DNA from 3 places in the Demequina ureilytica genome. Region 1 is predicted to be linked to each of the others. Evidence: predicted binding sites of a transcription regulator. Region 1 holds the regulator's gene; each other region holds the start of a gene.
The links. The regulator LexA, encoded in region 1, represses DNA repair genes until DNA is damaged. The targets are predictions, from matches to a motif close to TCGAACANNTGTTCGA.

Region 1 (10,431 bases):
AGCGGCGCGAGCGTGAACTTCAGGCCCGCGAGCGTGAGCTGGCACTGCGCGAGCAGCGCCTGGGCGACCGCGGCTCTAGCACGCCGGCACAGGCAGCGGCAGAGGCCAGCGAGAAGAGCGGACGCCCGGCTCGCAAGCCCGAGGGATGGGCCAAGCGCTCTCCCAAGAGCAGGGACAGCTGGGCACGCAAGTCAGGCGGGACCTCCGGCAAGCGCAAGCGCGACGAGCGCCTCGAAGAGCCCGGCCGCGCCCGAGACGAGCGATTCACGCGCGGTCGCGGTGAGAGCACCGGGCGTGCCCGCGACGATCGTGCACGAGACGACCGTCCGAGCCGGGGCCGCGACGAGCGGCCCAATCGCACGCGCGACGAGCGCCCCAGCCGGGGCCGCGACGAGCGGCCCAATCGCACGCGCGACGAGCGCCCCAGCCGGGGCCGCGATGAGCGCACTCCCGACCGGGGCGACAAGCAGCCCGACAAGCGTGGTCGTAGCGCTCCCTCGCAGGGGAGGGCCACTGGGCGAGGTGCCGACTCCCGCACGGCTGGGCGCGACGGCGGCGAACGCTCGTCACGCGCTCAGGGACAGCGCTCGGGTGCTGGACCACGCTCCGACGGCGAGCGGTTGGCACCGCGTGCCGAGCGCCGTCGCGCGCTCCAAGACCCCGAGGGAACTCAGCGGCCCGGGCGTCCGGATGCCAAGCCGTCGGCGAAGAAGGCGGGCAAGAAGGGCAAGGGAGCTCCGGCGACTGGCCGCAGCGGCAAGCCCCGACCCAAGAAGAAGCGCTGAGGTACGGCCTCAGGAGTCCGAGGCGTCCTCGGTGCGCAGGCGAGCGATCGCGGCCTCGAAGTCGTCGAGGCTGTTGAAGTCCTGGTAGACGCTCGCGAAGCGCAGGTACGCGATCTCGTCAAGCTCGCGCAGTGGCGGCAGGATCGCGAGACCGATGTCGGTCGCATCGATCTCCGCCTGGCCCGAGGCACGGATCGCCTCTTCGACCTTGTGCGCGAGGTGCGCGAGGTCGTCGTCGCTCACCGGCCGACCTTGGCAGGCCTTGCGCACGCCGCCCACCACCTTGTCGCGGCTGAAGGGCTCGGCCACCCCGCTGCGCTTGAGCACAGTGAGGCTGGCGATCTCAAGCGTCGAGAACCGCTTGCCGCAGTTGGGGCACTCGCGCCGGCGTCGGATCGAGGAACCATCGTCCGAGGTGCGCGAGTCGACGACTCGCGAGTCGGGGTTGCGGCAGAAGGGGCAGTGCATGGCACTACTCTCCCACGGAAGCCACACCCGACCACGACCGCGCGGGTAGGTGCCGCTGCGCCAGCCATCGTGACCTAGCGCGCGAGAGTCAGCTCTCGAGCGCGGGGATGTAAATCTGCTCGCCCGCGCGCAGCGAGGAGTCGCCCATCGCGTTCAGGGTCTGCAGCTCGGCCACGGTGTCGCGGACGTCCTCGCCCGGGCCGGTCATCGTGGTCGCGATCGACCACAGGCTGTCGCCCTGAGCGACCGTGTAGGTGTCGAAGGCCACGTTCCCCGATGCCGTCATTTCGGACACCTCATCGCCGGCGAACGCCCGGGGGGCGAGCAGCGCCACCAGCGCCGCGACGGCTAGCACGAGCACCGCAGCCAGCACTGTCCGGCGCGCGCGGCCCGCAGCGGTGGGAAGAGGGCGGACGCTCACAACCCGCCGCACGCTCACTCCAGTAGTCGCAGGAGCGGAAATCGCATATGCAGTCATGTCATCCTCCATTCGAACACCTGTTCGTCGAACACTTGTTCTATTTGTAGCACCTGGGGTCCTGTCAAGCAAGACACGCTCGAACATATGTTTGATTTCGGCGCCGGGGTGGCCTAGCGTCATAGGTGTCACCTCATCACCGAGGTCTGACAAAGGAGACGGGCCAGGCCCGCGAGGAGGAGTCATGGACGAGCGCACCGGCGAGGGCGGAGCCACCATCCACCAGTTCCCGGGCGGCGCATCGGGCGGACTCACCGACCGGCAGCGGCGGATCCTCGAGACCATCAAGGACTCGGTGGAGTCTCGCGGCTACCCGCCCTCGATGCGGGAGATCGGCGAGTCAGTGGGACTGACCTCCACCTCCTCCGTGAAGCACCAGCTCTCCGCCCTCGAGACCAAGGGGTTCCTGCGCAGGGATCCTCACCGGCCGCGCGCCATCGAGGTGGTGCTGCCCGGCGCCGACGGCACGCCGTCGACCGAGACGGTCGTCACGCCGGTCCCCGCCGCCCCGATCGAGGACGAGCGCATGACGATGGTGCCCCTCGTCGGACGCATCGCCGCCGGTGGCCCCGTGCTCGCGGATCAGGCGGTCGAGGATGTCTTCGCGCTGCCCAAGCAGCTCACCGGCGACGGCGAGCTGTTCATGCTCAACGTGGTGGGCGACTCGATGGTGGACGCGGCGATCTGCGACGGCGACTGGGTCGTCGTGCGCCGTCAGCCCACGGCGGACAATGGCGACATCGTGGCGGCGCTGCTGGACGACGAGGCCACCGTCAAGACCTTCCGACGCAAGGACGGCCAGGTGTGGCTGATGCCGCATAACCCGAGCTACACCCCGATCGACGGCACGCACGCCCGCATCATGGGCAAGGTCGTGTCGGTAATGCGGCGCGTCTAGCGCCGCTGGCCCCACCACGCAGACGGCGGACGGGCCGGTGCCCCCCGCGCATCGGCGCTATTTTTCGCGCCAGCCGTCCTGCCAGTGGAAGCCGCCCTTGATCGCGCGGCGCATCGCGTTCATCGAGTTCGCGATCGTGGTCTGGTAGACCCGCGACTCCTCCGATTCCGCCTCGTCCGCCATGCGGCGCGAGCCTGCCTCGAAGTGAGCGAGGTACTCCGCGAAGCGCTCACGCTCGGCTTCCTGGCCGCGAACGAACTCCTCGGACGGGCTCGTGTCGGTCATCGTGGCTCCACCTCCGGTGAGTGCTGCGGTCATGCCGTCGTTCGATGTTGCAATGGTGCGAACCCAGCGTACGGCCACCCGCGCCTGGGGGCCGCGCACGCCACCCTATTCACCGCGGTCGCGCGCCGCGGCGTCGAGCCGACGCAGCGCCTCCAGCACGGTGCCGCGGTCAGTGGTCCCCCACAGCGCGGGCATCGAGCGTGCGAGGAATCCGCCGTAGCGGGCGGACGCGAGCCTCGAATCCAGCACGGCGACCACTCCGCGGTCTCCCGAGGACCGGATCAGCCGCCCGGCGCCCTGCGCGAGCAGCAGCGCGGCGTGGGTCGCCGCGACCGCCATGAACCCGTTCCCGCCTCGCCGCGCCACGGCCTCCGTGCGCGCCTGCGAGATCGGCTCGTCGGGCCGCGGGAACGGGATACGGTCAATGACCACCAAGGATGCCGTGGGTCCGGGCACGTCGATCCCCTGCCACAGGGACGTCGACCCGAACAGGCACGCGCGTGGATCCTCCCGGAATCGTTCCACCAGCGTGGGCAGCTGGTCGTCGAGCTGGTACATGACCGGGACGTCGAGCCGCTCCCGCATCGCCTCCGCCGCCGCCTGTCCGGCGCGGTGAGACGAGAACAGCCCGAGGGTTCGCCCTCCCGCCGCCTCGATGAGTGCCGCCAGCTCGTCGAGGGCCTCGTCGGAGATGCCGCCCATTCCCGGCTTGGGCAAGTGAGACGCGACGTACAGCATGCCTTGGCGCCCGTAGTCGAACGGGCTGCCCGCATCCATCGAGATCGGGTCGTCGACCCCCAGATGCCGCGCCATGGCGTCGAAGTTGCCGCCGAGCGCGAGCGTCGCCGACGTGAAGACCGAGGCCTTGTCGGCGATGAGCTTCTCCCTGATCAGCCCAGCCACGTCGAGCGGTGCGGCCACGATCCGCACCGCTTGCCTGGACTCGTAGTCGCCTTCTGGAGGAGCGAGCCACACCACGTATCGCCCGTGCTCGCCCAGCAGCTCCTCGCACACATCGAAGACCTCGGTGAGCGCCGCGGTCGCCATCTTGGCGGTCGCCGATGCGCTGTCGCCTGCCCGGGGCGCCTCGCCGGAGTCCTTGGTGGTCTTCTGCACCGCCGTCATCCCCGCGCGGGCGGCGGCCCGCAGCAGGTCGACCGCCTCCGCGAGCTCATCGGGCAGCCCGAGCCGCAGGCGACCCGGCTCGCAATCGCCCAGCGCGCCGTCGAGCGCACGCGCGGCCCGGTCCAGGTCGTCGGACGCCACCCCACACCGTCGTGCGGCGCGGCCCGCGCGGTCGACCCGCTGCAGCGTGAGCTCGTGAGTCGCGGCCGAGGTGATGCGGCCCACCAACTCGTGCGCCTCGTCGACGATGAGCGCGTGGTGCTCACCGAGCATGTCGTGGCTCGCCGCCTGCACGCCGAGCACGGCGTGGTTGGTGACCACGATCTTCGACGTGGCGGCGTGCTCGCGCACCGACTGCGAGAAGCACTGGTCGTGCATGGGGCACTTGGACTCCAAGCACTCCCGGCCGCTCACGCTCACCTGCGACCAGGCCCGGTGCGAGACGCCGGGGACCAGATCGTCGCGGTCGCCGGTCTCGGTGACGTCCGCCCATTCGTGCAGCCGTGCCACCTCCTTGCCCAGGTCGCTCGTGGGGCCCGCGGAGACCGGCAGCATGTCCTCGTCGGGCTCGCCGTAGCCCCCGGCCATCTTGTGCACGCACAGGTAGTTGCTGCGACCCTTGAACAGCGCCACGTCGGGGCGCTCCCCCAGCTCGGGCTCCAGGGCGTCGAGCACCAGCGGCAGGTCCTTGGTGAAGACCTGGCGCTGCAGCGCCAGCGTCGCCGTCGAGATGACGATGCGCTTCTTGGCCCGCACAGCGTGCGTCACCGCGGGAACCAGGTACGCGAGAGACTTTCCCGTGCCGGTGCCCGCCTGGACCAGGGCGTGTGAGCGGTTGTCGAGCGAGTGCTCGACGGCCGCGGCCATCGCCGTCTGTCCATCCCGCTCGACTCCGCCAAGTGCCGCGACGGCCGTCCCGAGCAGGCGCGTGACCTCGGTGACAGTCGCAACGGGCGCGGACCGGTCCGGTTCGGCCGTCGCCGCCGACGCCTCGGCCGCCGACTGCGCCGAGGGATCCGTCGCGCTCAAGGGAAGGCGCTCACGCGGCTTCGGAGGCGGCCTGGAGGCGCGCGGCCAAGGACTCGTCGACCATCGCGATGAGCCGCGTGCCCTCGGGCTCGTGCGACTCCTCGATCACCTCGCCGTGCAGGTGCGCCTCGTGGATGAGCTCCCCGCGCGTGTACGGGACGACGATGTCGATCCGCACCTCCGGGCGCGGCAGCTCCGCCGCGATCAGATCCCGCAGCTCCGCCATCCCGTCGCCTGTGAGGGCGGACACCTCGATGGTGATCTCGGGGCGAGCACGCAGGCGCAGCAGCGTCTCCGGGTCAGCGATGTCGGCCTTGTTGAGCACGAGCACCTCCTTGACCGATTTCGCACCCGGGACATCGGCCAGCACCGTGCGCACGGCGCTCACCTGCCCCTCGGGGTCGGGGTGGGACGCGTCCACCACGTGAAGCATGAGGTCAGCGTGCGCCACCTCCTCGAGCGTCGAGGAGAAGGCCGCCACCAGCTGGTGCGGCAGGTTGCGAACAAAGCCCACGGTGTCGGAGACGGTGAACTCGCGGCCGTCCGGCGTCTGCGAGCGACGCACGGTCGGGTCGAGCGTCGCGAACAGCGAGTTTTCGACCAGGGCGCCCGCACCGGTGATGCGGTTCAGCAGCGAGGACTTGCCTGCGTTCGTGTAGCCGACGATCGCCACGTTCGGCAGCGCGAGCCGGCGGTCCCGGCGCACGTTTCGGGCCGGCTCCATCGCCTTGATCTCGCGGCGCAACTGCGCCATGCGGGTGTGAATGCGGCGGCGGTCCAGCTCGATCTTGGTCTCGCCCGGCCCGCGCGATCCCATACCTGCGGCGGCGCCGCCCACCTGGCCACCAGCCTGGCGGGACATCGAGTCGCCCCAGCCGCGCAGTCGCGGCAGCAAGTACTCGAGCTGTGCGAGCTCCACCTGCGCCTTGCCCTCCTTGGACTTCGCATGCTGCGCGAAGATGTCGAGGATCAGCGCGGTGCGGTCGATGACCTTGACCTTCACCACGTCCTCCAGCGCACGGCGCTGGCTGGGCGCGAGGTCGTCGTTGACGATCACGGTGTCGGCCCCGACGGCCGCGACGATCTCCTTGACCTCGACCGCCTTGCCCTTGCCGATGTACGTGGCCGGGTCAGGGTTGGGCCGGCGCTGCAGCACGCCGTCGAGCACCTCGGAACCCGCGGTCTCTGCCAAGGCGGCGAGTTCTTGCAGGCTCACCTCGGCATCGGCCGCGGTGCCGTGCGACCACTGGCCTACGAGCACCACCTTTTCGAGCCGCAACTGGCGGTACTCGACCTCGGTGATGTCCTCGAGTTCAGTCGACAGGTTGGCCACGCGTCTGAGCGCTGCGCGGTCCTCACGGTCGAACTGGTCGCCGTCGTAGTCGGTCTGGGAGGCGGCGCCCTTACCCAACACGTTGCTGGTGCGCGACAGCACCCGCTCGATCACCGCATCGGCGCGGGAGGGGGCGGTGTCCTGGTGGTCGTCTTCGTGAGAGTCGCTCATACTCCCCCTATTGTCGCACCGGCCGCCGACAGGCACCACCAGCGGCGGTACGCTCGCATGCGTGAGCGAGGACCACTACTTCACCGCGGAGCCTGCCTCCGCCGCCGAGCGACGCTCGCTGCAGGTGCGCCTCGCCGGCCGCGACGTCACCGTCGAGACCGCCCGCGGCATCTTCTCCCCCGGCCACATCGACCTCGGCACCGAGGTGCTGCTGCGCCACCTGCCACCCGCCCCCGCGGGAAACGTCCTGGACCTTGGGTGCGGGTGGGGTCCGCTCGCTCTCGCCGCAGCCCTCGGCACGGCCGAGGCCCGGGTCACCGCCGTGGACGTCAATCGGCGCGCGCTCGACCTGGTCGTGCGCAACGCGGAGCGCCTCGGCGTCGCGGACCGGGTGAGCGCCATCGAGCCCGGGGACGTCGATCACGACGCGACGTATGCCGCCATCTGGTCGAACCCGCCGATCCGCATTGGCAAGGAAGCGCTGCACGAACTGCTCGCCACGTGGCTGCCGCGTCTCGCGCCCGGCGGGGAGGCGTGGCTCGTCGTGCAGAAGAACCTCGGCGCCGACTCCCTCGCTCGGTGGATCGCGGACCAGCGAGACGCCGCGGGAGTGCCGTGGGGCGAGGTGGAAAGGCAAGGCAGCGCGAAGGGCTTCCGCGTGCTCAAGGTCACCAGCAGCGCCACCTAGCCCCGGCATCGGCCGTCTGGCGCGCTCGGAACCCGAGCGCTACGGATAGCCGCGCTCTCCCCTAGCCGCGGCATCGGCAATCCGGCCGATGCGGGCCGCACGCGTCTCCGGACGCTTGGCAAGCACGATTTGGGAGAGCATGAACTTGCGCGCCGACGGCGGGAAGGAATCCCAGGTCTCGCGCGCCCCTGGATGCTTGTCGAGGGCTGTCACCAGGTCGGCGGGGACCAGGAGGGCCTCGACCTCGTCGAAGAGCGTCCACGAACCATCGGCCTTCGCGGCCGCGATGACCGCGGCGCCGGGCGGAGCGATGCGCCCCTGCGCCTCCAGTTCCGCAATGCGCGCCTTGTTGGTGCGCGCCCAACCGGAGCCGCGCTTGCGCGGAGCGCAGTACTGCAGCGTGCGGTCGGCGTCGAGTTTGCGGGCGGTGGCATCGATCCAGCCGAAGCACAGCACCTCGCGCACGAGTTCGTCGTAGGTGAGCCCGGTGCGGCCCGCGGCCTTGCGCCACAGCACGACCCACACTCCCGACTCGGTGTCGTGGTGGACCGCCAGCCAGGAGCGCCATTCCTCCGCGCTCTCCGGGTGGATGCGGGGCGCGCCGTCGGGGGCCGGTTCGACAGGGTGCATTTGGTCAGACCCAGCGCATGTCATCAAACCCAGCGCATGCGATCAGCCTGCGGTCATCGTCGCGGGCACCGCCGATACGTCGACCTCGCCGTCAGCCACCAGCGTCGCCGGACCCTCGAGCACCGTGCGCGAGCCGTGGACCCGGACGGTGACCATGCCGCCCGGCACCTCGATGTCCCACACGTCGGGTGCGCCCTCACCGGCCCATGCGCGTACCGCGATCGCGACGGCACATGCGCCGGTGCCGCACGATCGGGTCTCGCCGGAGCCCCGCTCGTGCACGCGCATCCGCACACGGCCGCGTTCGACCCCGTCGCGGATCTCGCCCCCGCGCGTGACGACGAACTCGACATTGGTCCCGTGCGGCGGCTTGGGGCTCACCTGCGGGGCCCGCGTGAGGTCGAGCGACTCGAGCTCCTCCATCGACGCGAGAGCCACGACGTGATGCGGGTTGCCGACGTCCACGGACAGCGCGGGTCGCGCCGGAGTGAGACCCTCTGCCTCCACCTCGGCGTCGAATCCGCCAGTGGCGTCGCCCAGGTGGAACTCGCCCATGCCCACTGCGTAGCGGCCGTCCCCGAGCGAGGTCAGGGTGCGTGTGCCGCCACGGGTAGCGATGGTCAGTCCGCCTGCCAGGTCGGTGCCCGCCTCGCGCTCGAGGAACGCCGCGAACACCCGCGCCCCGTTGCCGCACATCTCGGACGTGGAGCCGTCCGCGTTCCAGTAGTCCATGAACCACGTGCGCGCGTCGACGCCCGCCCCGGCGGGGAGCGACCCTGACCGCACCGCACGGATGACGCCGTCGCCGCCGATTCCGGCCCGCCGGTCGCACAGGTAGCGCACCAGCGCGGGCGTCAGATCGATCTCGCCGTGCTCGTCGAAGAGCAGCACGAAGTCGTTCTCTGTGCCATGCCCTTTCGTGAAGCGCAGTCCTGGGTTTGAGCGCGGTGTCGCCATGCCCTCAGGCTACCGGTGCCGCCTGACGTCGACGGTGGACGGGGGGGTCAGTCCCCGAGCAAGAGAAGAATCTCGTCCGCCGCGCGCTCGACATCCGCAGAGTCCGCAGGCGCCGCGACCCATCGGACCCGCGGATCGGGGCGGAACCACTTGCGCTGGCGGCGCGCCAGCCGCCGCGTGTGGACCTTGACGAGATCGCGTGCCTGGTCCGCTTCGAGCTCCCCGTCGAGGTGGCGCAGCGTCTCCGCGTATCCCACCGCGCGGCGGGCGGTGACGCCTTCGCGCAGGCCCTGCTCTGCGAGCACTCGGACCTCGTCGACCAGCCCCGCGTCCCACATCTGATTCACCCGCTCGTCGATGCGCGGGTCGAGCGACTCGTTGTCGAGCTCGAGGCCGATCTGCACCGCGGGAATCTCGTACTGGTGCGTGGGCAGAGTCGAGCTGAAGGGCCGTCCGGTCAGCTCGATGACCTCGAGCGCCCGCACGATCCGCTTGGCGTTCTGCGCGGGGATGCGCGCGGCCGCCGCGGGATCGACCGCCGCGAGCTCGCGATGCAGCATGCCCGGGCCCTCCCTCACCGCGCGCTCCTCGAGCCGCGCTCGCGCCGCAGGGTCCGTGGGCGGGAACTCGAACTGGTCGAGCAGGGCTCGCACATACAGGCCCGAGCCACCGGTCACGATCGCCCGGCGTCCGCGGGCGTGGATCGCGTCGATGTCGGCTCGCGCCGCGGCCTGGAAGCCCGCTACGGAGGCATCCTCGGTGACGTCCAGCGTGTCGAGCTGATGATGCGGGATGCCCCGTCGGTCTCCCGCCGGCAGCTTCGCGGTGCCAATGTCCATTCCCCGGTAGAACTGCATCGCGTCGGCGTTGACGATCTCGCCGCCGAGTCGATCAGCGAGCGCGAGCGACACCGCCGACTTCCCCGTCGCCGTGGAGCCCACCAGCGCGATCACGGCGGGCGCGTCGTCGCGCAGCTCCCCGTGCGTGAGCGCGGCCGATGCGGGGGTGGGGTCAGGCGTCACCGGCGCCTCAGGCTCGCGCGGCGCGCAGCGACGGCATGCCGAGGCCGACGGGGCCAGCGGGGCCGCCCGTGCCAGTGCCGCAGGCGGATCCACACCCACCAGCCGCGTGGTCGTGCCCCTCGCCGCTTGCCGCGTCCCACGCATCGCCCGCGCGGGTCGCTCGCACCGCGTACGTTCCACCGGTGAGGGCGCTGTCCGAGATCAAGTGGTGAGGCGCGGCGCGGGTGACCTCGACAGTCACCATGTCCCCGGGGCGCGGCGCGTCTGCAGTCGCGTCCGGAAGCGAGAAGTGCACGAGCCTGCCATCCGGTGCGCGGCCACTCAGGCGGGCGGAGGCGCCGTCCTTGCGGCCGGCTCCGTCGAGCACCATGAGCTCCACTGTGCGTCCCACCACGCCCTGGTTCTCCGCCAGCGACACTCTTTCCTGCAGCGCCTTGAGCCGGCCGAATCTCTCCGTCACCACGGCCTTCGGCAGCTCGGGCATTTCGAATGCGGGCGTCCCCGGCCGCGGCGAGTACTGGAACGTGTACGCGCTCGAGAAGCGCGACTGCTCGACCACCCG
Region 2 (10,431 bases), on a different contig from region 1:
CACAGTCCGTCATCGTGAACGAGGTGTCCCTGTCATGACCACCCCCAAGCCCAAGCCGATTCCGAAGCCCGGACCGCCCGCAAGCCCAAGTCCCGCCGTCGTCGCAGCGCACGCGTCTCACCCGACCAGGGTGCCCGTCGCGAGCGATGTGTCTGACGAGGAGCTGGCCGCTGCGGCGACCCACGGAGCCGTCGAGGCCGACGAGGTCACGGTCAAGGACGGCGACGCCACCCGCGTCGTCGGACCCGCCAAGGGCACCGACCCCCTCAAGCCCTACGTCAGGGCGTACTTCGAGCTCAAGGCCTCGATCGAGCGCTTCCACGCCCGGCTCGAGTCCGCCGAGCTCTCCCCGAAGGACATCGAGGATGCCCTGACGGGGCTGCGCGAGTCCGTCGCCGAGCCCAAGGCCGTGGGCGACCTCGCAGCGCTGCGCGAGCGGCTCGATGTGGTGGCCGGTGAGGCGGAGGCGATCCGTGAGCGCATTCAGGAGGAGCGGCGCGTCGCCCGCGAGGCGGCACTTGCCGACCGCGAGCGGATCGTCGCCCGCGCCGAGGAGATCGCCGCGAAGCCCGAGTCACAGATTCACTGGAAAAACGACACCGCGGAGCTGCGGTCACTGCTCGACGAGTGGAAGGCCGCTCAGCGCGGCAACGCCCGCCTTGCCAAGGACTCCGAGAAGGCGCTGTGGAAGCGTTTCACCACCGCGCGCTCGTCGTTCGAAAAGGCCCGCAAGCATCACTTCGCCGAGTTGGATCGCGCCAACTCGACCGTCGCGTCACGCAAGGAGGAACTCGCCGCCAAGGCCGAGCTCCTCGCGGAGTCGACGGACTGGGACCGCACCGCCCGCGAGTTCCGCGACCTGATGGCCGAGTGGAAGACCTCGGGTCGCGGTCGCCGGAGCGTGGACGATGCTCTCTGGAAGCGTTTCCAGACCGCGCAGGACGCGTTCTTCGACGCGCGCCGTGCCGCATCCGAGGCCGAGAACGATGCACTTGCCGGCAACGTCGAGGCCAAGGAGGCCGCGGTCGCGGAGGCGGAGGCGCTTCTCCCCATCACGGACTTGAACGCCGCCAAGCAGGCGCTGCGCGGCGCCCAGGACCGCTTCGAGGAGGCGGGCATGGTTCCCCGTGCTGACGTGGCGCGTCTCAACAAGCGCATGGGCGCGGTCGAGAAGGCCGTGCGCGACGCCGAGGACGCCCGTTGGAACCAGCGCAACCCCGAGATCGAGAGGCGTGCCTCCGGTGCCGCCGCTCAGCTCCAGTCGGCGATCGCCGGACTCGAGGCCGATCTTGCCAAGGCCGAGGCCAAGGGCGACAAGCGCCGCATCAAGGAGGCCGAGGAGGCACTCGCGGCGCGCCGCTCGTGGCTCGAGCAGATCGAGGGCGTCGTTAAGTAGTCCGGGTGGATGACGGCGACGCAAGCCTGAGGCCGATGCTGTCCACAGGTGCGCGCCGCCGCTCGGCAGGGTATGCGGCGGGCGTAGCACACTGCCGCGCATGTGGATCGTCACGCGTGCCGAGGTGGGCCGCCTCGCCTTCGGCAGGCTCGTGCGCGACGGCATCGTCGCGCCGCTGATACCCGGCGTCGCGCTGCCGCGCGACGTTCCCGATGCTCCGCGGGTGCGGCGTCACGTGCTGGCACAGTGCGTGCCGCTGGGATGCCAGGCGACCGGCGCGGCGGCTCTGTGGGCGCACGGCGAGGCCGACACCCCGTCGGTGATTCACGCCCGTGGCCCGGCGGGCCGGCATGTGCGCAACTGGACCGGTCCGCTTCCCGTGGTGTTCCACGGCGTCGGCGTGGCTCCGCCCGGAGGAGCCGTCGCGGACGTCGACACCGCCGTGGCGGACGCCCTGCGGTGGGCGGAGCTCCAGACGGCCGATGCGGTCGCGGCCGGTCAGTACGGGCGGCGCTTGGCTCCGGTCAGGCGACGGGCGTCGTAGACGCCGTCGATCTTGCGGACCGCCGCGATGACGGCGCCCAGGTGCGACGGATCGGCCATCTCGAAGGTGAACGTGTTGAGGGCCACGCGGTCCTGATTAGTCTGCACGTGGGCGCCAAGGATGTTCACGTGATAGTCGGACAGCACGCGCACCACGTCGCTCAGCAGGCGGTTGCGGTCGAGCGCCTCGACCTCGATCTGCACCATGAACGTCGCGTCGGACTGACCGGTCCACTGGACATCGATGAACCGCTCCGGCTCGTTCTGCAGTGCGATGACGTTCTGGCAGTCGGCACGGTGCACGCTCACTCCGTGGCCGCGCGTCACGAAGCCACGGATCGGGTCGCCAGGGACAGGAGTGCAGCACCTGGCGAGCTTGACCACCACGTCTGTCAGGCCGTGCACGGAGATGCCGGGGTCGCCCCGGCGTGCCCGGGTGGCGCCGGTGCCGGGCCGGGTGATCTCGGTGACGTCCTCGTCGGCGCCCTCGGTGCCGCCCACGGCATCGACCATGCGAGCGACCACGTCGCCCGCCTGCTCCTTGTGCTCGCCGATGGCCGCGTACAGCGTCTCGACATCCTCGTAGTGCATCTCCTTGGCCAGCGCAAGCAGCGTCGACTTCGACATCAGGCGCTGCATCGGCAGGTGCTGACGACGAATCGCGCGGGCGAGCATGTCCCGGCCCGTCTCGATCGACTCCTCGCGGCGCTCACGTGTGAACCACTGACGGATCTTGTTGCGCGCGCGAGCCGACTGGACGAAGTCGAGCCAGTCCCGTTTGGGGTGTGCGTTCTCGTCCGAGGTGGTGAGCACGTCCACCGTGTCGCCATTGTCCAGCGTCGTGTCCAGCGGCACCAGCCTGCCGTTCACCTTGGCACCGATGGTCTTGTGGCCCACCTCGGTGTGCACGGCGTACGCGAAGTCGACGGGGGTGGCGCCCTGGGGCAGCGCCAGCAGCTTGCCGCGGGGGGTGAAGACGTACACCTCGGCGCGCGAGATCTCCCCACGCAATGCGTCGAGGAACTCCGTGGGGTCTGCGGTCTCCTGCTGCCAGTCGGCGATCTGGCGCAGCCAGCCCATGTCGTTGCTGCCCCCGCCGGTGCCGCCGCCGCGCTCCTTGTAGCGCCAGTGCGACGCCAGGCCGTACTCGGCGCGGCGGTGCATCTCGTGCGTGCGGATCTGCAGTTCGACGGGCTTGCCGCTGGGGCCGATGACGGTGGTGTGGAGCGACTGGTACAGGTTGAACTTGGGCATCGCGATGTAGTCCTTGAAGCGGCCCGGCACCGGCTGGTACCGCGCGTGCATCGCGCCTAGCACGGCGTAGCAGTCCCGCACCGATTCGACCAGGATGCGCATGCCCACCAGGTCGTAGATCTCATTGAGGTCGCGGCCTCGCACGATCATCTTCTGATAGACCGAGTAGTAGTGCTTGGGACGCCCGGTGATGACGCCCCGAATCTTCATGTTCTTGAGCTCGGTCTCGATCTCCGCGCGGATCTCCGCCAGGTAGCGCTCACGCTCGGGAGCACGCTCGGCGACGACGTCGACGATCTCCTGGTAGATCTTCGGGTACAGCGTCTTGAACGACAGGTCCTCGAGCTCCCACTTGATCGCGTTGAGGCCCATGCGGTGAGCCAGCGGAGCGTAGATCTCGAGAGTCTCCTGGGCCTTGCGCCGCGCACTCTCGGGCGAGACGTGCTGCCAGGTGCGGGCGTTGTGGAGCCGGTCCGCGAGCTTGAGGAGCAGCACGCGGATGTCCTTGGCCATCGCCACGACCATCTTGCGGACGGTCTCCGCTTGCGACGCGTCGCCGTACGAGACCTTGTCCAGCTTGGTGACGCCGTCCACGAAGGACGCGACCTCGTCGCCGAACTCGTCGCGGATCCGGTCCAGGGGGTGAGTGGTGTCCTCCACTACGTCGTGCAGCAGCGCCGCAGCGATCACCGTCTCCGGCAGCCCCATGTCCGCGATGATCTGCGCCACCGCAATGGGATGGATGATGTACGGCTCACCACTCTTGCGCTGCTGCCCCTGATGCGCCTCGTCGGCGATCCGGTACGCCCGCTCGATCATCCCGGTCTTGGCGCGCGGATACATGCGCCGGTACGTGTCCAACACACCGTCGATGGCCGTCGGCTCCTTCGCCGGCCGGCGCAGGAACGCGAGCGGTCCCGTGGGCGGCGACGACGAGCGGGTCTCCGTCACTCAGGCCTCCTTCACGGTTCGCGGACGCGTACGTTCCACTGCAGGAGGCCCAGTCTACTGTCGGCCCAAGGGGGCTAGTGGCGGCCCTTGCGACGCGGCTGTGCCTGAGTCCCCCGGTGCTCGCCTGGCTGCAGCGCACCCACCTTGACGGTGCCGTCCTCGCGCGTCACCACCTCGGACTCGCCGGACTCGCGCATCGCCAGCACCTTGGCCGTGTGCTCCTGGATCCGGGTCTCGCGGCCACGGAACGCCACCTCCAGCGGGGTGGCGACGAACACGGACGAGTACGTACCGACCGCCATACCGACGAACAGCGCCAACGCGATGTCCTTCAGCGTGCCTGCACCCAGTAGGAACGATCCGATGAAGAGGATCGCGCCCACGGGAAGCAGCGCCACGACGGACGTGTTGATCGACCGGACCAGCGTCTGGTTGACGGCGAGGTTCGCGAGTTCGGCGTACGTGTAGCGGTTCTGAGCGGTCAGGTCGTGGGTGTTCTCCTTGACCTTGTCGAACACCACCACCGTGTCGTAGAGCGAGTATCCGAGAATCGTCAGGAACCCGATCACGGACGCCGGCGTCACCTCGAAGCCCACGAGAGCGTAGATGCCGACGGTGAACAGCAGGTCGTGCAGCAGTGCCACGATCGCCGCGGCCGCCATGCGCCATGCACGGAAGTAGAGCGTGATGACGGTGAACACCAAGAGCAGGAAGACCACGAGCGCCTGGAGCGCGGCGTTGCCCACCGACTCGCCCCACGTGGGGCCGATCTGGTCAAAACTGATGTCATCCGTGGAGATGCCGTATGCCTCGGCCAGCGCGGCGCTGAGCTCTCGCTGGTCGGCGTCCTCCAGAACGCCGAGCTGAACGCGGATGTCGTTCTCGCCGAGCACGCTCACGCGCGGCACCTGTGCGGCGTCCACCTCAGCCACCGCATCTTCGGCGAGCAAGGTGTTCGTGTCATCGACGTCCGCAAGCACGTACTGGGTGCCGCCGGTGAAGTCGATGCCGGGGTTCAGGCCCTTGCCGAGCAGCAGTCCGAGCGCCGCCAGCATCAGGACCGCGGAGGCGATGAAGAACCGGGCGCGGTTCTGGACGATCGGGTAGGTCTTCTCTCCCGAGTGGAGCCTGTTGCCCCACGTGCCGAGGTTCGAGCTCATCGCACATCCCCCTTTGCATCGTCGTCCGGTGATCGGGGCGCATCGGCTCCCCCGACGGTGGCGGGTTCGCCGGTCTGCTCGGCGCGACGCGCCGCCGCCTTGCGCTCCGCGAGCGTCAGGCCGTCGTCACTGGCGACCGTGGCCGAACCAGAGCGCACGCGGCCGCGTCCCTTGTACAGGGCCTCACGGCCGAGCTGGCGCGGGTCGAGCCCCGACCAGCGGTGACCCTCGCCGAAGAACTTGGTGCGGGCGAGGAGGACCATGAGCGGGTGCGTGAACAGGAACACCACGAGCACGTCGAGCAGCGTCGTGAGGCCCAGCGTGAACGCGAAGCCCCTCACGCCGCCCACGGCGAGCGTGTACAGGGTGACCGCTGCGAGCAGCGACACCGCGTCCGAGGCGAGGATCGTGCGGCGTGCGCGCCGCCAGGCGTGGTCGACGGCCGAGGTCAACGACCTGCCCTCGCGCAGCTCATCGCGGATTCGCTCGAAGTACACGATGAACGAGTCCGCGGTCACACCGACGGCGATGATCAGGCCCGCGACGCCAGCCAGCGACAGCCGGTAGCCGATCCCCCACGACAACAGGGAAATCACTCCCAGCGTGGAGCCTCCGACGATGATGAGCGACGCGATGGTGACGAATCCGAGAGCGCGGTACTGGAACAGCGAGTACGCGAACACGAGCAGTAGCCCGATTGCTCCGGCGATCAGGCCCTTCTCGAGCTGGTCGGCACCGAGAGTCGCGGAGATCTGCTGGTTGGACTGCACCTCGAGGCTGAGCGGCAGCGCACCGAACCTGAGCTGATTGGCGAGCTGCTCCGCCTGGTCCTGCGTGAAGCTTCCGGTGATGGAGGCCTCGCCGTTGGTGATGCGGGACTGCACGGTCGCGTTCGAGATGACCACGCCGTCGAGCACGATCGCGAACTGGTTGCGAGGCTCCTCAAGATTGATGAGTCGCGTGGTGACGTCACCGAACTTCTCGGCGCCCTCGCTGTTGAACTGCAGGCGGACCTCGAAGCGCCCGGTCATCGTGCCGGTCTGCGAGGTCTCGGGCCCGCTGGTGGCGGTCGCGAGGTCGTCGCCCTCGACCTCCACAGGTCCCATCGCAAGCTTGCCGGCGCCGAACTCGGCGCACGCCACATAGCCGGAGTCGGGGTCGCCCATCGTGCGGCCGGACCAGTTCTCGGGGTTCAGGCAGTTCAGCGACTCGTATTCCGAGATCACGTCTTCGGTGAGCCATGCGAACGAGGAGGGGTCTTCGGGCTCCGCAGCCGCGTCCCCGGGGGCAGCCGTCGCGGCAGGCGTCGGCTCCGTCTCCGGCTCGGTGGTCGGTTCGGCCGATGCGGTGGCGTCGGCTCCGGTGACGACGTTCGCCACTTCCGAGGCAGTGGGCGACGGCTCTGCGGTGGGCTCGGGCGATGCGCTGGGGCTCGGGTCCACGAGGTCGGCCGCGCCAGGCACAGGGGTCGGCTCCGCGCTCGGGCTGGTGGCGGGCAGGTCCTCGCTGAGCGGCGCCGGGTCGCCGACGAGCAGCACCGGACGGAACTGCAGCTGAGCGGCCTGCGACACGAGGTCGATGACCTCGTCGGACGGATTGCCCGGCAGACCCACGACGATGTTGTTGCCCTGGGTGGTGATTTCCGCCTCGGCGACACCGGAAGCGTCCACGCGGTTGCGGATCACCTCGACGGCCTGCTCCAGGTCGGTCTGCTCGATCTCCTGCTCAGCGCCCTCGTCGAGCACTGGGGTCAGGATGATCTGGCGACCACCCGCGAGGTCGAGCGCGAGGCCCGGGGTCCACGATGCGTTGCCCGTCAGGGCACCGCCGGATAGCAGCCCGAAGATAGCGATCAGGATCGCTCCGAGCCAGATCAGCGACTTACGCGCGCTCTTGGTGACTTTCGACACAGAATTCCTCACGATTAGAGATGCTCATGAGAGCCTTGGCGATTCTAGGGGGCAAACGCATCCGCGTCGAACCACCCTCAGTCGAACAGCCTCCCGCCGGGGGCTCCCGGACGGGCCTCGACCGGTGCCTCGAGCCCCAAGTGGGCCCATGCATCGGCCGTCGCCACCCGGCCGCGCGGCGATCGGCTCATCAGTCCCTCGCGCACGAGGAAGGGCTCGGCGACGGTCTCGACAGTCTCGGGCTCCTCGCCCACGGACACCGCGAGCGTCGACAGGCCCACCGGGCCACCGCCGAACCGCAGGCACAGCGCGCGCAGCACGGCGCGGTCGAGCCGGTCCAGTCCACGCTCGTCCACCTCGTACACGAGGAGCGCCTGCTGCGCAGCCGCCAGGTCGCCTTCGCCGCTGCCGTGCACCTCGGCCCAGTCGCGCACGCGCCTGAGCAGGCGGTTCGCGATGCGCGGCGTGCCGCGCGAACGCGAGGCGATCTCCGCGGCGGCGTCACCGCTGATGGGGAAGGCGAGCTTGCCCGCGGACCGGCCGACGATCTGGTGGAGTTCGTCATCGGAGTAGAAGTCAAGATGAGCGGTGAAGCCGAACCGGTCGCGCAGCGGAGCAGGCAGCAGCCCCGCGCGCGTGGTGGCCCCCACGATCGTGAACGGCGGCAGGCTCAGCGGGATCGACGTCGCACCCGCGCCCTTGCCCACCACCACATCGACCCTGAAGTCCTCCATCGCGAGGTACAGCATCTCCTCGGCGGGCCGCGCCAGGCGGTGGATCTCGTCGAGGAACAGCACGTCGCCCTCGTCCAGCGAGCTCAGGATCGCCGCGAGGTCTCCCGCGTGCTGGATGGCTGGGCCGGAGCTCACGCGCAGCGTCGCCCCCAGCTCCCCCGCCACGATCATCGCCAGCGTGGTCTTGCCTAGACCTGGAGGGCCTGACAGCAGCACGTGATCGGCCGTCGCCCCTCGGCTCACGGCGGCACGCAGCACCAACGACAACTGCTCTCGGACGGTGCGCTGGCCCACGAACTCGTCGAGGCTCGTGGGGCGCAGCGCCGCCTCGTTGGAGCGTTCGATCGCGTCCGCGTCCGCGTCGACCACACTGCCCTCCAGCGGGTCCGTTTCCTCCGTCATGCGGTCGTCAGCCACGCACGCCGCCCATCGCCTTCAGAGCGGACTTCAACGTCATCGGCACATCGGAGTCAGCGATCGGATCGGGCGCCACGTTCTCGACGGCCGCGGCGGCCGCCTTCTGGTTCCACCCGAGGGCGACGAGCGCCTCCTCGACCTGATCGCGCGCATCGGGCACCTGAGGTGAGGCCGGTCCCTGCGGCAGCGACAGCTTGCCGCCCAGCTCGAGCAGCAGCCGGGCCGCGACCTTGGCGCCGATCCCGGGCACCTGCTCGAGTGCCTTGCGGTCGCCGTCGGCGACGGCGCGAGAGAGAGAGTCGGGCGAATGGACCGCGAGCATCGCGAGGGCCAGCCGCGGGCCAACGCCCTGAACCGACTGCAGCGCCTCGAACGTGTCGCGCTCGGACTCCGCCGTGAAGCCGAACAGCGTGAGGGACTCCTCTCGCACCACCAACTGCGTGAAGAACCGCGTCTCGTGATTCACCCGGAGCTCGGACAGCGTCGCCGGCGTGGAGTGCACGAGCATCCCCACTCCGCCCACCTCGACGACCGCGGTCGAGGCGCGCACGGACAGCACCGTGCCGGCCAACTGTGCAATCACCGCGGTCTCCTTTCGAACATGTGTACGAACACGCTACGGGACGCCGACGGCCCGCGCCGCACGACTCGCCGCACGACATGCCCCACTGCGGCGGCCACCATCATCCGCGACGGCCGTGCGTCAACCACGACGCCGCGAGGCCCGCTCCGCCTCGGCCCAGCGGCGCTGCGCACCCGTCGTCGCCGCCGATCCCACGGGCGCTGCCCCGCCGCGCCAGGCGTGGGTGATCGCGATCGCCAAGGCGTCTGCCGCATCGGCGGGTCGGGGCGGCTCCGCGAGGCCGAGCACGCGCGCCACCATGAAGCCCACCTGAGGCTTCGCCGCGCGCCCATCGCCGGTCACCGCCGCCTTGACCTCGGAAGGCGTGTATAGCGCCACGGGGAGGCCGCGGCGCTCGGCCGCCAGCATCACCACTCCGGACACCTGGGCCGTCCCCATCACCGTGCGCACGTTGGCCTGGGCGAACACCCGCTCGAGCGCGACCGCATCGGGCCGATGCTGGTCCAGCACCGCCTCGAGGGCGTCGGCCAGGCGCGCGAGGCGCGCGGGGACGGCATCGCCCGCGGGGGACGTCGCCGCCTCGACATGCACCAGGCTGACCTTGCGCGCTCCCGCGGCATCGATCACGCCCAGGCCACAGCGGGTGAGGCCGGGGTCGACGCCGAGAATCCGCACGGTGTGTGAGTGGCGGACCGCCGCTACTCGGCGGCCGCCGCCTCCAGGACCTCGTCCGAGGCGTCCATGTTCGCGAAGACGTTCTGCACGTCGTCGCAGTCCTCAAGAGCGTCGATGAGCTTCAGCATCTTCTTCGCGCCGTCGACCTCGAGCTCGATCTTCACGGACGGGACCCAGGTGGCCTCGGCGCTGTCGTAGTCGATGTCCGCCTCTTGCAGCGCGGTGCGGACCGCGACCACGTCCGTCGCCTCCGAGGTGATCTCGAACACCTCGCCGTGGTCCTCGATCTCCTCCGCACCCGCGTCGAGGGCGGCCAGCATGAGGTCATCCTCAGTGACACCCGAGTCCTTCGACACAATGATCTGCCCCTTGCGCGTGAACAGGTACGCGACCGAGTTGGGGTCTGCGAGGGTGCCGTTGTTGCGCGTGAGCGCGGTGCGGACCTCCATTGCGGCGCGATTGCGGTTGTCCGTGAGGCACTCGATCAGCATCGCAACGCCATTGGGCCCGTAGCCCTCGTACATGATGGTCTCGTACTCGGCCCCGCCGGCCTCGAGACCGGCGCCGCGCTTGAGCGCCCGGTCGATGTTGTCGTTCGGCACCGAGGACTTCTTGGCCTTCTGCACCGCATCGAACAGCGTGGGGTTGCCCGCCATGTCCGCGCCGCCCGAGCGGGCCGCGACCTCGATGTTCTTGATCAGCTTGGCGAACAGCTTGCCGCGCTTGGCGTCGACAACCGCCTTCTTGTGCTTGGTGGTTGCCCACTTGGAGTGGCCGGACACGTGATGCTCCTCGACTGATCGGGTAA
Region 3 (10,431 bases), on a different contig from region 1:
GAGAAGGGCATCCGCGTGAACACCGTGGCCCCGGGCCCCGTATGGACGCCGCTGCAGGTGACCGAGGGCCAGCCGCAAGAGAAACTCGAGGGATTCGGCGAGAACACCGCGCTCGGCCGCATGGGCCAGCCCGTGGAGATGGCCCCCGCCTTCGTGTTCCTGGCGTCGCCCGAGTCCAGCTACGTGGTGGGCGAGACCATCAACGTCAACGGCGGTCTGCCGGTTCCCTGACGTCTGAAGTAACCGTCCCGCGCCGGCTCGTGCACGGCGCCCGGCCGCGCCGCCCTCACGGGGCGACGCGGCCGGACACTGTCGCCACGGTGCGGGCTGCGCGGAATCGGCGCAGTGACCGCAGATAGGCGCGGCGGACAAGGCGACTCAGTCGCCTCACCCGGCGCAGCCTCCGCGCTCGAGCGCGGCGCGCCTGTGCGACGAGATCGGCGTGGTCCGCGCGGTGCAGCGCCAAGTGCGCTGCGGGATCTTGGGGTTGCATGATTCACCTCCCCTCGCGTATCGATCTGCGAGGGCTCGCGAGCACGGACGGGGGCGCGCTGATGCGGCCACGAGCGTGCGGAGTGGGGTTCGCCCAGGAGCTGCCGCGGCGAACGCGGCGCTGTGGGCGTGATCACGCCGTCAGGCGTGGGAGTGCGGGACTCATGACGCCCCGTGGTCGGTCTGTGCGCAGTTCCCGTGAACGCGCAGCCGCTCAAGGCTTGCTAGCTCAGGGTCCTACTAGTTCAGGGTCCTACTAGCTCAGAGCGCGTGCGTGGAAGGGAAGCGCACGGGGGCGCGCGACGGTGCGCGCAACGACGATGACCGTCATCATGGCGTTCTCCTTCCTGACGTCAATGACGGCGGGGGCTCGGTGCCTCCCGCTCGCAACCGGGATGACGTTACCCCTCGAAGCGATCCGGGGGAAGGACATTTTGCCGATTCGTGACATTGGTCCGCAGGATCGGTGCGACGAACGCGACGGCGATCGCGATCATCACGCCGGTCCAAGCCAGCGCAGCAAACGTGGAGCCAGCCATGATCAGCCCTGAAGCGCCCCCTCCCGCGGCGCTCGAGGCCGCGATGAAGAAGTCCGCGCGCCCCTGAAGGCGCGCGCGCCGCGCCAAGGGCGGCGCCGTGGAGAGCACCTGCGTGCCCGCGACGATTCCCAGGCTCCAGCCGAGCCCGAGCAGCGCCAGTCCTACCGCGATCGGGACAAGTGACTCCCCGGGAGCGAGCGCCAGCGTGGTCGCCGCCGCGACCAGGGTCGCGCTGGCGGCGACCATGGTCGGCACCACTCCCCATCTGTCGACCACGAGCCCGGACAGGGGCGCCGGGAGATACATAGCCGCCACGTGCAAGGAGATCACTGTCGCCGCTGCGGACAGCGTGTGCCCATGCGCGGTCATGTGGACTGGCGTCATGGTCATCACGCCCACCATCACGGCCTGTGTTCCGACCATGGCGGCGATGGCCCCCACCACCCGCGGCCTCCACCGGTGCTCACCGTCGGCTTCCATGGCCTCGGCGGCAGTCGGTTCCGGCGCGGCGACGCCGGCCGGCCGCGCGCCCAGCCTGAGCGCGAGCAGTAGCGGGTCGGGGCGCAGCCACAGGGCGAGCACGCCCGCGCCCACCGCATACGCGAGCGCTGCCACTGCGAACGGGCCAGTGAGCGCACTCAGCCCCCACGGCTCGACCAGCCCGCCGGAGGCCTCGGCCAGCTGCGGTCCGAGCACGGCACCCGCGGTCGTCGCCACGAGCACGATGGCCGATGCGCGGGCACGCTTGGCGGGCGGCGCCAGGTCCGCGCCGGCATAGCGGGCCTGGAGGTTGGCCGCGGATCCGGCGCCATAGACGAACAGCGCGAGGAACAGCAGCGGCACTGCGTCGATCGCGGCGGCGAGCACAACCCCGGCGGCGCCTACCGCGCCGGCCGCGTAGCCCCATGCCAGGCCCACGCGGCGCCCGCGGCGCTGCGACAGGGCTCCGATGACCACGGCGGCGCCGCCGGAGCCGAGCGCGAAGAGCAGCGCCGGCACTCCGGCAGCCGAGGTCGAGTCGAGCATCTCCGCAGCAAGCAGCGCTCCGACGGTCACCCCAGCTGCCAAGCCGGCACCCGAGAGCACCTGGGCGATGATCAAGGTGCGCAGGACCGCCCGCTGAGCCAAGGCGCGCTCGTCCCCGCCGTGCGGCCGGGCGACCCGCGCATCGGCCGTCACGATGGCGAGACCCGATCAAGAGCGCGCCACTCGAGCACGCCTACCTCCGTCACACGCGCGGTGCGCCCGTGCGCCCGCAGGATCTCCACGGCGTCGTGCGAGAGCGAGCAGAACCGTCCGCGGCAGTACACGACGTACGGGACGTCCTCAGGCAACTCCTGAATGCGATTCTCGAGCTCGGCGACGGGAAGGTTGAGCGCGCCGTCGTAGTGCCCGTGCGCGAACTCCTCCGGCGGCCGGACGTCGAGCACGACCTCGTCGCCAGCGCCCGCGGGCGCCCGGTCCCCGTGGCTCCCGCGCGGGGCGACGACGTCGTACAGCCGCAGCAGGAGCGCCGTGACCCCGTCGCCGGCAAGCGCGTACACGATCGTCGCGCCGTCGCGCCGCGTGGCGACGAGCCCGGCGTCCTTGAGCACCTGGAGGTGGGCCGAGGCGGTGGTCAGCTTGACGCCCGCGAGTTCAGCGAGCTCGCCCACGTTCCTGTCCGCCTGCGCCAGCAGTTCCAGCATCGACACTCGCGTCCCATGAGCGAGGCCCTTGCCCACGCGCGCCACTGCGTCCAGCGCATCGGCCTTCGCGGAAGCCTCTCCGGCATTCCATGGATTCATGGAACGTAGCCTAGCGCGAGGACGGACTCTGCTCAAGGCCAATTGCGCCCCACGGACGGGCCGCCTCGGTGTCCAGTTTCCTGGTGCAGTTCGAGAGAACACGGCCGGCGCGGCGCGGTGAGCCGGCAGTGGTCCCTAGCCGCCCATCGCCGTGATCACGATCAACGCCACGTTGAGGGCGACGATGGCCGTCACCACGAGCCAACCCACAACACGCAGCGGCATTCCGGAGGCATGCTCCCCCATCACGGATCTGTCGCTCGTAAGCCGCACCAGCGGGATGAGCGCGAAGGGAATTCCCAGACTCAGCACCACCTGGCTCAGCACCAGCGCCCAGGTGGGGTCGACCCCGAGAGCGATGACCACGAGCGCGGGCACGAGGGTGATGAGGCGGCGGGTCAGCAGTGGGATGCGCTTATGCAGCAGGCCGCCCATGATCACAGCGCCTGCGTACGCGCCCACTGACGTCGCGGCGAGTCCAGAGGCCAGCAGCCCCACGGCGAAAACCACGCCGATGACGGGGCCGAGGTTGGCCTCGATCGCCGCGTGCGCCCCCGCGATGGTGTCCGTCCCGCTGACGCCGCGTAGCGACGCCGCCGCGAGCAGCAGCATCGCGATGTTCACCGAGCCCGCGATCACCAGCGACCACAGCACGTCGAGCTTGGTGGCGCGCAGCAGCACGGGCAAGCGGTTGCGGGTGGCGCCGGCGCCCGACTCGTTGGCGCGAGAGACGGCAGCGGCGCGGCTGGCGCGCGAGAGGTCCCGAGAGGACGGGTCGGCGACGGGGCGCGGCTCGGCCCTGACGGCGGCGTTGTCCGCACCGGGCTCACCCGGGAGGTGGCGGTCGCGAGCCAGCGCCGAGTGCAGATAGATCGCGTGCGGCATGACGGTGGCGCCCAGCATCGACGCGGCGAGCAGCACCGTGCCCGAGTCACCGAACCGTGGTACCAGGCCGCCGGCGGTCTCGCCCCAGTCCACGGGCGACACGAACAAGCCCGCGAGGAAGCCGATGGCGATGATGGCAAGGAAGCCGATGATCACGAACTCGAACGGCCGCTGCCCCTTGCGCGAGTGGACCGCGAGCAGCACCATCGACACCGCTCCGGTGATGAGCCCTCCCCACACCAAGGGCAGGCCGAACAGCAGGTTCAAGGCGATCGCGCCGCCGATGACCTCGGCCAGGTCGGTGGCGGCCGCGACCACCTCCGCCTGCCCCCAGTACGGCAGCCGGCTACGGGTGCCGAGCCGGGCTCCGAGCAGCTCGGGAAGCGAACGGCCAGTCACGAGGCCGAGCTTGGCGCTCAGGTACTGGATCAGCACGGCCATGGCATTCGACACCACGAGGACCCACACGAGCAGGTAGCCGTACTCGGCGCCCGCAGTGAGGTTGGCGGCGACGTTGCCCGGGTCGACGTATGCGACAGCGGCCACGAAGGCGGGGCCGAGCAGCATCCACAGGCGGTGCTCAGGACGACGCTTGGCGGAGCGCGTGGCCTCCCCCGTGGCCGGCCCCTCGCGACGCGTCGGAGGCGGAAGTTTCGGCATACCGAACAATCTAACACCGCAACTTCGGCATACCGAAACACTTGGTGCCGGCGGGCCGTTCAGCGGAAACGCGCGGCGGGTGCGGCGAGCGCAGCGGGCGCGGCGGGCGCGACCAGCGTGCGAGCTGGCGCAGCGCAGTGTGGGCGGGGCTCGATCAGCGCGGGGCGAGCATCATGATGCCCGCGCCGATGAGGCACAGGCTCGCGCCGGTCCAGTCCCACACGTCGGGCTTGAACCGATCGACCACGATGCCCCACGCGAGCGACCCCGCGACGAAGATGCCGCCATAGGCCGCGAGGATCCGGCCAAAGTGCGGGTCCGGCTGGAACGTGGCGATCACACCGTAGAGCGCCAGCGAGACGACGCCGAGCCCCACGAACACCGCTCCGCGATGTTCACGAATCCCCTGCCACACGAGCCACGCGCCGCCGATCTCGGCGATCGCGGCCGCGATGAACAGGAAGACGACCCGGGCAACATGCATGGGCCAGACGCTACCAGCGGCTCAGTCCTCCAGGAGCGCTTGGTAGAGCGCGTACTCATAGTCGGAATAGGTGCAGAACGTCACCTCGCGGATCGACGGATGCTCCTCGACCGCCGCGCGCACCGCCGTGACCGCCACCTCGGCCGCGCGATCCTGGGGGAAGCCGTACGTGCCCGTCGAGATGCCGGGGAACGCGATGGTCGACAGGCCGTGGCCTGCGGCGAGCGCGATCGAGTTCCGGTAGCAGGCGGCGAGCACCTCGGCCTCGCCGTGGCCGCCGCCGCGCCAGAAGGGACCCACGGTGTGGATCACGTGCGTCGCGGGCAGCTGATATCCGCCCGTCATCTTCGCCTCGCCGGGCTCGCAGCCGCCGAGCTCGCGGCACTCGTCGTGGAGCCCTCGGCCGGCGACACGATGGATCGCGCCGTCCACCCCTGAGCCCCCGAGCAGGGTCTCGTTGGCGGCGTTGACGATGGTGTCCACGGCCAACGTGGTGATGTCGGCCTGGATCACGGTGAGCTCGGTCATGTCCCCAGTCTCACCCGAATCGTGCGGCGCCGCAGGTCGGCCCCAGCAGTCACGGCGCGGGCCGGGCCGTGATGACGCCGGCGTAGGGGCCCGACAGTGCGCCCGGCTCGTCCATGCCCGTGACCCAGATGTCGGAGATCTGACCGTCAAGGTACAGCGCATCGTCCATGCCGAGTTCGTCTCGGAACAGCGTCGCGAAGTCCCACAGGTTGGTCACGCCCCACGACATCGCCAGCGCCACGCTCGAGCCGTCGGGGCTCACCCCGACGCCGGATCTCAGCGCCAGGTTGTCTGACCCCTCCCGGAACTCCGGGTGCACGTCGCCGTCGAGCACGAGAGCGGGCCCCGACTGCGTCGCGTGCACCACGCCGGCCGGCTCGTACTCGGTGCTGTTCACCACGGTCGCCGTGCCGTCGTCGCGGACCGCGAAGACCGCGTTCGGCATGAGGTGGAAGTTGCCGCCGCCCTCTGAGAGGTTCAGCCCTACCTTTTCCTCGCCATCGCTCACCAGCAGGCCGCCGGGCACCACCTCGGGGGTGAAGATGCCGGCGTTGGTCGCCACGGCGACGGATGGGTCGGCTTCGATGACATCCGCGAGCATGGTCCCGCCTGGCTCCCAGTCGACACGCACGTCCCACTCGTCGAGCGGCAGGGTCACCACCAGGTAGTTCCGGCCAGCGTGCTCGACCATCTCGGCGTCCACCATGTCGGCATCCACGATCTCGGAACCACCGGCCGATGCGCCAGTCGAGTCCGGCGTCGGTGACTCCTGCGGTGCGGGCCGGGTGGCGTTGGGCCCCGGCTCTGCGGTCACGGTGACGCGCGGCGTGGCGGGCGAATCGGCGCTGCACGCCGCGAGTGTTAGCGCCATCAGCGCGATCGAGAACGACGCCCCGGCGCGTCGCGCGGACGGCACGGCACCCAAGCCCCGACCGCTCACAGTTCGAGCCGAATCTGTTCGGCATCCAGTTGAGCGAGCGCCGCGGCCAAGGCGGCGGAACTGAACGCACCAATGGCCCGCACGTCTAGAAGCGCCTCGCGTTCGGCTCTGATGAGGGCGATCCTGTGGTCGCGATCCTCGTCCGCGGCGGTAGATTCGGACGAGACGGGGAAGCCCTGGTCATCGGTAGGGCTGACGGTGTCCGGATCGGCTCGGTCGACCTCCTCGGCGGCCCTGCGGCCTCGTGACCTCGCGCGGGTTTCGCGCAGGTGCTGTCGCTCGTCCTCGACGGCGGCGTCGAGCACCTCCCGCAGGCCCGCGGACTCGACCGCAAGCTCCTCGGGGGTGGCGGCGCGCGCGGGCCTGAGTAATTGCAGCATCCACGTCATGGTGCCGCCCTGAATCGCCAGCGAGCCGATGGCCACCAGGTAGGCGATCAGCACCAGCAGCGAGCGGCCGGGCGTGTCGCTCGGCAGTGTCTGGGCCGCGGCGACGGTAACGACGCCGCGCATGCCGGCCCACACCATGACCCCGCCCTCGCGCGGTCCAAGGGGCGAGTGGAGCAGGAGACCGTGGTCCGCGCCGGTCTGTGCGATCCGCTGCTTGACCTCTTCGACGCGTGACTCGTGCGCGATCGCGGGTCGGCCACGGCGCAACCAGCGGGCCGCGCGTCTCGCGGCACCCGCCGCGGGACCGGGCTGTCTCAGCGCCCTGCGCAGCCGGGGACGGAGTTGCTGCGACCGCCGTGCCGCGTACCGCTGGACGACGAGTAGGGGTGCCACGAAGGCCGCACGGGTGACAAGCACGGCGACGAGCACGAGGCCTGCGGCACCGAAGGCGAAGAGCACGCCGAGGTCGTCCTGGCTTACGTCCTCGATAGTGTCGAGGAGTTCGAGCCCCAGGATCAGGTAGATGGCCCCCTCAAGCATGAGCTCAGCGGTGTGCCAGTTCTGCTGATGAGAGCGGCGGACCTGAGGAGAGAGCCGGCGAGCGGCGCCGTTGCCGCTCACGAGGCCCGCCACGACGGCAGCGACGAGGCCGGAGGCGCCCACCGCGTCGGTCGGCAAGGACGCGAGGAACGGCACCGCGAACGAGAACACGGTGGCAGCGGTCACGTCGGTCATGCGCGAACGCACCCACAGGCTGATACGGCCGACGATCCAGCCGATCACCACCGCGAGCACCATCGACACCACGAACTCCACCGCGACAGTCCACAGGCTGACGGCCGATGCGGTCGCGGCCACGGCGGCCCGCAGCAGCACGAGCGCGGCCGCGTCGTTGAAGAGGCTCTCCCCCTCGAGCAGCGCCACCAGCCGCGGCGAGACGCCCTGTCGCTTGACGATCGCCGTCGCCACCGCATCGGTGGGGCTTACGATCGCGCCGAGCGCGAACGCCCAGGGCCAGGACAGGGCCGGGAACATCCAGTAGAAGACCGCGCCCATGAGGACGGTGGTGAGGATCGTGAGCGCCACCGACAGCGCGCCGATGGAGCGGAAGTCGCGCCGGAAGTCGGTGGCAGGCACGGAGACTCCCGCCGCGTACAGCAACGGAGGGAGCACGCCGGCCAGGATGAGCTGCGGGTCGACCGAAATCTCCGGGCCGAAGGGCAGCAGGCTCGCGCCCACGCCCAGAGCGACCAGAACCAAGGGCGAGGCGACCCCCAACCGCGGGCTGAGCACCGTGGTGAAGGCGATCGCGACCAGCGCGACGACGCCGACACCCAAGAGCTCCACGCGCCCATCGTAGGCAACGCCAGTGCCTCCGAACTGCGACGCGGCACCGCACTGCACGGGCGAGATGCTTGCTTGGCCGTCCGTCCGTGCGCGGCACGTACGGGTGCGGTGGATCAGAAGAGCGTGGGCGCCGCCTGGTCCAGCTCGGCGAGGTTGGCCCGTGCTCCGTTCCCACCAGAAATCGGAGAATTCGCGGTGCGCCGCCACTCCCCCTGGTCGTCCCTGGCATCGACGCGCCGAGCCGGGGCCGCCGGTCCGGGCGCAACGCCGGGAGCGGCCGCGACGCCAGCAGACGTCCCCATCGACCCGGTATTGGGGTCCTCGGGGGCGCGCGCGAGGCCGTGCGCCTCGATCAGGGGCTTGATGCGGGCGGCGAGCCAGCGCCGGTACTCCTTGGGCGCGTATGCGCCGTCCCCGAACAGCTCGCGGTACCGCGGGGTCAGGTCCGGCCGGTGTGTGTTGAGCCACCGCGCGTACCACTCCTTGACCCCCGGGCGCAGGTGCAGGGCGGTGTAGGCGACGGAGGTCGCGCCCGCGGCCTTGATGCGCGCAAGGGCGTCATCGAGGTGCTCCTCGGAGTCGGTGAGGAACGGCAGGATCGGCATCATGAACACCGCGACGTCGAATCCGGCCTCGGCTGCGGCCGTCACGGTCGCCAGCCGCGCCTGAGTGGTGGGCGTGCCCGGCTCCATGGACTGCTGGAGCTCGTCGTCCGCGATGGCGATCGACATTGCCAGGTCGACGGGTACCTGAGTCGCCGCCTCGGCCAAGCGAGGCAGGTCCCGGCGCAGCAGCGAGCCCTTGGTGAGGATCGACAGCGGGGTGCCCGACTGCGCGAGAGCGTCGATGATCCCGGGCATGAGCTTGTAGCGGCCCTCGGCGCGCTGGTACGGATCCGTATTGGTGCCGAGCGCCACGTGCTCGCGGGTCCAGGACTTCTTGGCGAGGTCCTTCTTCAGCGCCTCGACGATGTTGATCTTGACGATGAGCTGGTTGTCGAAGTCCTTGCCCTCGTCGAGCTCCAGGTACTTGTGGCTGGGCCGCGCAAAGCAGTACACGCACGCGTGCGAGCAGCCGCGGTAGGGATTGATGGTCCACGTGAACGGGACCGCGGCGGACTGGCCTACTTTGTTGAGCGCGCTCTTCGCGAGCACCTCGTGGAAGACCATCCCCTCGAACTCTGGGGTGCGAACCGAGCGCACCAAGTTACCCATCCGTGCCAACCCGGGAAGCGCATCGGCGCTCTCCGCCGTGACCGCTTGACCGTCCCATCGCATGCCCCCATTCGAACACGTGTTCGAGGAGCCGTCAAAGACCCCACACGCGCGTGTTGCGCGCATACGCCTGGCCTCCCCCGCATCGGCCGCTGGGACGAAGGTCCCTTGACCCAACCTTGACGAACGCCATACTCGAAACAGGGCGACCCCGCGCCGAGAGCACCAACACCGTGAGACCGAATGCTGTGACACCGAATGCCGTGACACCCCCAACCGCGCGAGGAGCCACCATGACCACCGCCACCACCGCCACCGCGCTGAGCGACGTCGCGCTCGCCGATGACGTCCGCCGCGTGCTCGAGACCGCGCGATCCGTCACCGTGCCCGCGACGCGCGCGGAGTTGTACGCCCTCGCGCTCGGACCCGACGGCGGACCGGAGTTCTCTGTCGAGTACGACGTCGACGGCGAAACCGTCGTGGAGGCAAGCGTCACCCGCTGCCGCAACGGCCTGGCGGTCAACTACCCCGAGGACTACATGCGCCGGCGCGATCCGCAGTGCATGGTCATCGCGGATTCGCGGCCCACGGACAAGACGCGCTTCGCGGACAGGTTCGGCCACGGATTCGGGGACACCCGCGCCGACACCATCCAATGGCTCGCACGCCAGGACCTGGTGGTGGTGCCGTTCAAAGCCGGCGGGCCGGTCTACGGATCGCCCTCGCTCGCCATCGTGCCCGCCAACGCCGCGTTCTTCGCCCTCGCCCTGGTGGACCTGCAGGGATGGGTGACGCTCGACGATCTCGGTCCCTTCGAGCCGCGCTCGATCCTGTACGTGGCTCCCCCGTTCCGTCACAGCCACTTCGACGGACGCCAGGTCGTGGTGCACGACCGCTCCGAGACGCTGCACGAGATCTTCGCGTACAACCTCTACCCGGGACCCAGCGCCAAGAAGGGCGTGTTCTCGGTGCTGCTCGACATCGGCGAGGCCGAGGGCTGGATCACCGCGCACGCCTCGTCCGTCCGGGTCACGACCCCGTACGACAACGACACCGTGGTCATGCACGAGGGCGCCTCCGGCGGCGGCAAGTCAGAGATGTGCCAGGACCTGCGGCGCGAGGACGACGGTCGGATCCTGCTGGGCGCGAACGTCGTCACCGAGGAG

Region 2: a site for LexA is predicted at 8,961-8,976, ahead of ruvA (Holliday junction branch migration protein RuvA). Genes of this name have one in related genera too.
Region 3: a site for LexA is predicted at 9,337-9,352, ahead of ACNI3K_RS09570 (Rv2578c family radical SAM protein). Genes of this name have one in related genera too.

The regions. Positions count from the first base shown of each region.
Region 1 covers NZ_JBLZIE010000002.1:102,342-112,772, forward strand. The annotation lists gene ACNI3K_RS07215 (DEAD/DEAH box helicase) at 1-785, shown strand, start outside; gene nrdR (transcriptional regulator NrdR) at 795-1,253, opposite strand; gene ACNI3K_RS07225 (LysM peptidoglycan-binding domain-containing protein) at 1,342-1,731, opposite strand; gene lexA (transcriptional repressor LexA) at 1,916-2,629, shown strand; gene ACNI3K_RS07235 (hypothetical protein) at 2,687-2,914, opposite strand; gene ACNI3K_RS07240 (ATP-dependent DNA helicase) at 3,020-5,068, opposite strand; gene hflX (GTPase HflX) at 5,079-6,572, opposite strand; gene ACNI3K_RS07250 (class I SAM-dependent methyltransferase) at 6,634-7,260, shown strand; gene ACNI3K_RS07255 (YdeI/OmpD-associated family protein) at 7,300-7,890, opposite strand; gene dapF (diaminopimelate epimerase) at 7,933-8,847, opposite strand; gene miaA (tRNA (adenosine(37)-N6)-dimethylallyltransferase MiaA) at 8,895-9,800, opposite strand; gene miaB (tRNA (N6-isopentenyl adenosine(37)-C2)-methylthiotransferase MiaB) at 9,877-10,431, opposite strand, start outside.
Region 2 covers NZ_JBLZIE010000003.1:376,994-387,424, forward strand. The annotation lists gene ACNI3K_RS11210 (peptidylprolyl isomerase) at 1-38, shown strand, start outside; gene ACNI3K_RS11215 (DUF349 domain-containing protein) at 35-1,396, shown strand; gene ACNI3K_RS11220 (hypothetical protein) at 1,497-1,940, shown strand; gene ACNI3K_RS11225 (RelA/SpoT family protein) at 1,895-4,144, opposite strand; gene secF (protein translocase subunit SecF) at 4,219-5,304, opposite strand; gene secD (protein translocase subunit SecD) at 5,301-7,214, opposite strand; gene ruvB (Holliday junction branch migration DNA helicase RuvB) at 7,292-8,350, opposite strand; gene ruvA (Holliday junction branch migration protein RuvA) at 8,358-8,948, opposite strand; gene ruvC (crossover junction endodeoxyribonuclease RuvC) at 9,069-9,623, opposite strand; gene ACNI3K_RS11255 (YebC/PmpR family DNA-binding transcriptional regulator) at 9,647-10,405, opposite strand.
Region 3 covers NZ_JBLZIE010000003.1:32,463-42,893, reverse strand. The annotation lists gene ACNI3K_RS09610 (glucose 1-dehydrogenase) at 1-231, shown strand, start outside; gene ACNI3K_RS09605 (MFS transporter) at 894-2,210, opposite strand; gene ACNI3K_RS09600 (ArsR/SmtB family transcription factor) at 2,207-2,818, opposite strand; gene ACNI3K_RS09595 (Nramp family divalent metal transporter) at 2,954-4,363, opposite strand; gene ACNI3K_RS09590 (YnfA family protein) at 4,518-4,847, opposite strand; gene ACNI3K_RS09585 (O-acetyl-ADP-ribose deacetylase) at 4,869-5,375, opposite strand; gene ACNI3K_RS09580 (phosphodiester glycosidase family protein) at 5,425-6,315, opposite strand; gene ACNI3K_RS09575 (cation:proton antiporter) at 6,312-8,051, opposite strand; gene ACNI3K_RS09570 (Rv2578c family radical SAM protein) at 8,165-9,328, opposite strand; gene ACNI3K_RS09565 (DUF4914 family protein) at 9,559-10,431, shown strand, end outside.